One region of the Exiguobacterium sp. UBA6282 genome, then DNA from elsewhere that is predicted to be linked to it. Evidence: a T-box and tRNA genes for the amino acid it is inferred to sense, from the RefSeq annotation. Region 1 holds a T-box; the other holds one or more tRNA genes.
The links. A T-box is a leader RNA that pairs with one kind of tRNA and senses whether it is charged. The one in region 1 lies ahead of ileS (isoleucine--tRNA ligase), so its partner is inferred to be a tRNA-Ile.

Region 1 (3,281 bases):
CTTCTGTCCGTTCTCATCGAGGACGTGCCCGAGTGCGAGGACGCGCTTATAGGCAGGCTGTCCCGTGAAGAGTGTCGAGATCGCTTGCAAACTGTAGAACCAGCCCCGCGTCTGATCGATGCCTTCGATGACGACATCGGCTGGATAGCGGTTAAGCGTCTGCGTCCCTGACGGATAATGCTGTTGCGCGAACGGCATCGCTCCGCTATCAAACCAGACATCGATGACTTCTGGTGTCCGGTGCATCACACCCTGACACGTCGGACACGAGACCGATAACGCATCAACGTATGGTTTATGCAACTCGACAGATTCCGTCGATGTCGTGCGGTGCAACAAGTCCGCCTTGTTTTTCGGAACGAACGTCGTATCACACGCTTCACACTCCCAGACGTTCAGTGGGGTGCCCCAGTAGCGATTGCGACTGATGTTCCAGTCGACGAGTTGATCAAGGAACTTTCCGAACCGCCCTTCCTTGACGTGATCGGGATACCACGTCACAGATGCATTGTTCGCAAGGAGTTGTTCCTTGACGGTCGTCGTCTCGATGAACCAGTTGTCTTGTGCGTAATAGAGCAGTGGTGAGTCACATCGCCAACAATGCGGATAGCTGTGCGTATAGCGTTTTTTCGCAAACAAGCGTCCCCGTTCAGCGAGCAGCTGGATGATTGCGACGTCTGACTCTTTGACGAATCGACCAACGAGTGGTGGAACGGCATCCGTGTAACACCCAGCAGCGTCGACGACATTAACGAATGACAGTCCGTTTTCCCGGACGACCCGGTAATCTTCTTCCCCGTACGCTGGAGCAAGATGGACAAGTCCGGTTCCGCTCGTTGCTTGGACGAAGGACGCCCCGACGACCGTATGACCGTTCTCTGGCGTCACGAAATCAAACGGTGGTTCATAACGCAAGCCGACGAGTTCCGCACCGAGCTGTTCGGATACGACCTCGACGGATTCCGAGAACAGTTCAGCGACTAACGCTTTAGCGACAATGAATCGCTCTCCTTCAAACGCTACCGTGACGTACGTCAATTCCGGATGAACCGCCACCGCGACGTTTGCCGGTAACGTCCAAGGTGTCGTCGTCCACGCAAGCAGAAATGTCTGCTCCATGTCGACGATTGGGAGTTTAACCGTCGCCGATAAGTCCGTCACGTCCTGATAGCCTTGCGCGACTTCATGGGAACTGAGTGATGTCTGGCAGCTCGGACAATACGGTGACACACGGTGTCCCTTCGTCAACCAGCCTTTGTCATGGATCGTCCCGAGGATATGCCAGACGCTTTCGATATACTCGTCCTCCATCGTCACGTAAGGGTCATCCATATCGACCCAGTAGCCGAGTTTTTCCGTGAAGGAGCGCCACTGTGCTTCGTAGGAGAAGACACTTTCCTTACAGCGTGCGATGAATGCTTCAATACCATAGTCTTCGATCGCTTGTTTGCCGGAGATGCCGAGTTGTTTCTCGACACCGAGTTCGACCGGTAGTCCATGCGTATCCCAGCCGGCTTTTCGCTCGACCCGAAACCCTTTCATCGTCTTATAGCGGGCGACGGTATCCTTGACGGTTCGTCCGAGCGCATGACCGACGTGGGGTAGTCCGTTCGCAGTCGGAGGTCCTTCGTAGAATACGAATTCCGCTTCCGTGCGTTGTTCAATCGATCGTGCGAAGACCTGGTCTTGTTTCCATCTGTTTCGGACACGCTCCTCGCGTTGTTGTACGGTTTCTGCTTGGTTTTGTGACGTCATCTCTTGTTCGCTCCTTTAATCGGTAACTAAGAGAATACAAAAAAAGTCCGCCCCCTTTGACAGGGACGGACTTCACCGCGATACCACCCATATTCCGTCGAGAATACTCGTTCTCGACAGCACTTAGTTGCACACTATCATGTGCATTCCATGTAACGGTGGACACCCGGTCACACTTACTGAATGGTTCAGCGTGACTTCTCAGAGAGGATCTTCATGATTGATCTGGCTTCCGGTTCTCAGCAATCCCGGTTTTCTGTAAGGCAGAGGAACAATCATTACTCTTTCTCGTCAACGAAATGATATGCTCTTGTTGTGGAGAATCTTACCATATGCCTTAAACGTTGAACAACACTTTTTTACATTTTATTGAAAAGGAGTTTTTTGAATGGTACATACTTTCCCAACACTTAAAACGAACCGTCTCGCCTTACGCGAAGTGTTACCCACAGATGCTACGAGTGTCCTCGCTTATTTATCAGACGAACACGTCGTCAAACAGATGGGACTCGCTCCGTTTCAATCGGAAGCTGACGCCCTCGAAGAGATTGATTGGTACGCTTCGATTCGTCGTGAGGGTACGGGCATCCGTTTTGGGATCGCTTTATCAGAAGACGATGTCATCATCGGTAGTTGCGGTTTCTTGAATCAATCGGAACGCCATCAGCGGGCTGAAATCGGGTTTGAGCTGAACCCTGCCTATCAGGGACAAGGCATCGCGAAGGAAGCAGCGCTTGCGGTGATCGAATATGGTTTTAAGGAACTTTCGCTCAACCGAATCGAAGCACTCGTTTTACCCGATAATGCCACATCGCAACGATTGCTTGAACGACTTAGATTCCAGCGTGAAGGGTTGCTTCGTCAATATGAGAAAACACGTGGTCAGTTCGATGATTTGTATATGTACTCGATATTGCGAAGTGATTGGTTTCAAATTTAATCTATAAAAACATTCCCTTCATTTCAAAATGATTGAAATCTAAAAAGATGATATTGGAATATACTGTTAGGTGTAAGAAATCATTTTTGTCATTTAAGGGGGAACCATCTTGAAGAAATGGATCGCAGCAGGTCTTGTATCATCATTAGCATTCGGTGTCATGCAGACATCAATCGTTGAAGCAAGTTCAAGTTCAAAAGAAGTGGCTAAACTGAAAAAGGAAAAAGCAGCACTCCAAAAACAACTAGCCGACGAAAAGAAAAAAACAAAGAAGTCGGAAAACGCCTATAAGACGTTACAAGGACAGCACACGAGCCTTTCAAAGTCTTATAAATCACTTGATACTAAGTACAAGAATCTTCAAATCGAGAACGAAGGGAACAAAAAGAAGATCAAAGAGCTTTCGACTGGGTATCGCCTTCTCGCATCTTCAAAATCACTTGTCACAGACGGAGCAGTCGTAACTGGTAAGTACAAAAATACAGAAAGTTTGTTGATGCTTGGTAAAACGCCATACGTACCATTACAATTGTTAGCAGACCTTTCAGGATTACCTCTAATCGAGACTTCTACCGCTTATGAAGTC
Region 2 (3,281 bases), on a different contig from region 1:
TGCTGGGAGAGCATCCAAGTTTTGAAGAAGTTCTTCAAGTGACTTTCCTTCATGTTCTGTACCCTCAAGCGCCGTATTCACGTTCGTGACATACGTGTTGTGGTGTTTCGTGTGGTGAATCTCCATCGTACGAGCATCGATATGTGGCTCAAGCGCATCATAAGCGTAGCCGAGTTCTGGTAATTCAAATTTTGACATGTTCATGTCCCCCTTTGTGCTATTTTCGAAAACTTCAATACCCTTTAAGACTAGCAAAAGTACCTGTGTTGACGCAAGTCAAGACCCTCGGATTTACTCGACTTCTTGCGGAGCAAAAACAGAGACGCCTCCGCCCGGAACCGGGAAGACACCAAATCCTTCTTCGTCAATCACGACTGGATGATCTTGATGGTTTGTATAGTCGAACCATTCTTGACCCGCACGCTCTTCACCGACGAACATGCGTTTCTCGCACATGTCGGCGTTCGAAAGCAACACGGCACAACCTGAGTTCTCGATTTCATCGACACCAAGACGAACCCAGCCTACACAGTGCGGGTCATCAAGATAATCCTGTTGTTCTCCGTATGCTTTATGATAGCGCGTATAGAGCAGGGCATTGATCATCTCTTTTTTTCCTTCGACAGGGGTCGGTCCTTGGACGCCATAGTAATCCCCGTAAAAGACACATGGATATCCGTCCTTACGTAACAAGATCGCTGCATAGGCATGTTGCTTGAACCAGTCATCCACCCATGATTCTAGCGACTCGCCAGGCTGTGAATCGTGATTGTCGACGAACGTCACGGCATTCGTCGGATGCGACTCGACGAGCGTATCCGCAAACAATGTCGTTAAATCAAATTTTTCTCCCTGCTTGGAAGCTTCATGGAATTTATAATGAAGCGGAACATCAAACAAATCAATCGTGTAGTCGACACTGTCTAGGAAATGACGGCAATCGTCGAGATCTGACTTCCAAAACTCGCCGACCATGTAAAAATCGCCTTCGCTGCTTTCCATCATCGATTTCGCGAATTCACGGACAAATTCATAGTTGATATGCTTGATTGCATCAAGACGGAAGCCTTGGCAATCGATCGTGTCCTTGAACCAGTGTCCCCAACGGATCATTTCTTCCCGTACCGTCGGATGATTGTAGTCGATGTTTGCAAACATGAGGTAATCATAATTGCCGAACTCATCATCTACTTGGTTGTTCCAATCTTTATTATTTCCGGAAATCTTAAAGATCCCTGTTTTTTCTTCGCGCGCGTCAAAATCCGTTCCATTGAAGAATTCGTGTGTCCAGACGAAATCCGAATACTTTCCATTACGACCTGGGAAAGTAAACTTCGTCCACGCATCGATTTCAAACTCTTCTGAAATTTCTTTCGATCGGTCTTCTGGATTGACTTCCACTACTTTAATCGTTTCGAGTTCGTCTGCTGCAGCTTTATGGTTCATGACAACATCCGCATAAACAGCGATATCGTTCTCATGGGCAACTTCGATTGCTTCGACCAGTTCATCCTTTGTGCCATATTTCGTCCGGACCGTTCCTTTTTGATCGAACTCGCCTAAGTCATAGACATCATAGATGCCGTATCCTGTATCTTCATCCGACTGACCTTTCGATGCTGGGGGAATCCACACGGACGTGATGCCAGCAGCACGCAATTCAGGCGCTCGTTCTTTCAAACGTTGCCAGTGCTTTCCATCATTCTCTACATGCCACTCGAAAAACTGCATCATCGTATGGTTACGTTCCATCTCTCTTCGCTCTCCCTTAGTTACTATAGTATGAATATTATTACAATACCTTTACTATTCCCCGAGCGAACAAAAATAAACGCTTCCCGTTTGCAACGAGAAGCGTTCAACCAAATGGACCCTGCAGGACTCGAACCTGCGACCGGACGGTTATGAGCCGTCAGCTCTAACCAGCTGAGCTAAGGGTCCTTAAGTAATAGTAGCGGCGGAGGGAGTCGAACCCACGACCTCACGGGTATGAACCGTACGCTCTAGCCAGCTGAGCTACACCGCCATGATGTATGTTTCTTACTCTTATTAGATTACGAGATGTGACGAAACTTGTCAATATGCTATTTCAAAAAAATAAACAGCTGATTTCATTTTTTTCGAAATCAGCTGTTTTAAAATAAGTCTACGCTTAGTTCATTAATGCTGTCCGCTGTTCAAGGACGAGATCCGTGATGTTCACAGCGTGATCGCCGATTCGTTCAAGGTTTGAAAGTAAGTCGACGAAGATCATTCCCGCTTGTCCTGTACATTCACCAGCATTCACGCGAAGTACATGCTGTTTACGGAATGAACGTTCGAATGCATCAAGTTTCCCTTCAAGTTCAAGAACTTTTCGTGCCCGCGTGACATCGTCTTCTTCGACGGCGCGAATCGCACAAGCGACGATTTCTTGTGTCAGGACATACATCTCATCAAGCTCTCGCTTCGCAGATGTGGTGAACTGAATCCGGTTGACGATCTGGAAGTCGATTAATTCAACGATATTCTCAACATGATCACCAATCCGCTCAAAGTCATTGACGGCGTGCATCAATAACGAATGATCGTTTGATTCACGTTCTGATAAATCATGTGCTGCTATTTTAACGAGATAACTCGTCACTTCTGTATTCAGGTAGTTGATCGCATATTCAATCTGCTCGGATTCTGAAACATCTTTTTTATCATGCGATTGCGTGTAACGGTGTGCTTTTGCAAGTGCGTCTTTTGAGAATTCACCCATACGCAAAACTTCAAGTTTCGCTTGGTTTAAGGCAAGCGCAGAAGATTGATTTAAGATGTTTTGATCGAGATGACGCGGTTTTGAATCGATCGTCGTATCCGTACCTGGTACGATTTTTTGAACGAGCCATGCGATTTGTGCGATGAACCAACATTGAATCAATGTGTTGACGACATTGAACGTTCCGTGTGCAAAAGCAATTTGCATTTTCGGTTCTAAACCAAGCGCATCTGTAATCCATGCGATGAAGCTTGAGAACACTGGTAATGCAATCAAGAACAAAATTGTTCCGATGATATTGAAGATGACGTGTGCGGCGGCTGTCCGTTTGGCTGCGATCGACGCACCAAGTGCTGCAAGTACTGCCGTAATCGTTGTTCCAATGTTATCACCGAACAAGACCGGTAGTGCCGCTTTGATATCGATCATGTCACCAGCATACAACTCCTGTAAGATACCAATCGTCGCAGATGACGACTGAACAAGAACTGTAAAGATAGTTCCGACGAATACACCAAGCAATGGGTTATCCGAC

Region 2: it has a tRNA-Ile gene. The T-box ahead of ileS (isoleucine--tRNA ligase) is inferred to sense a tRNA for this amino acid. The anticodon was not compared.

Annotation. Positions count from the first base shown of each region.
Region 1 is NZ_DJUM01000051.1:20,902-24,182, reverse strand. It holds gene ileS (isoleucine--tRNA ligase) at 1-1,755, opposite strand, end outside; T-box leader at 1,814-2,059, opposite strand; gene B2751_RS12970 (GNAT family N-acetyltransferase) at 2,144-2,695, shown strand; gene B2751_RS12965 (hypothetical protein) at 2,805-3,281, shown strand, end outside.
Region 2 is NZ_DJUM01000020.1:83,225-86,505, forward strand. It holds gene B2751_RS05425 (superoxide dismutase) at 1-198, opposite strand, end outside; gene B2751_RS05430 (alpha-amylase) at 292-1,752, opposite strand; tRNA gene B2751_RS05435 (tRNA-Ile) at 1,868-1,941, opposite strand; tRNA gene B2751_RS05440 (tRNA-Met) at 1,953-2,026, opposite strand; gene B2751_RS05445 (Na/Pi cotransporter family protein) at 2,153-3,281, opposite strand, start outside.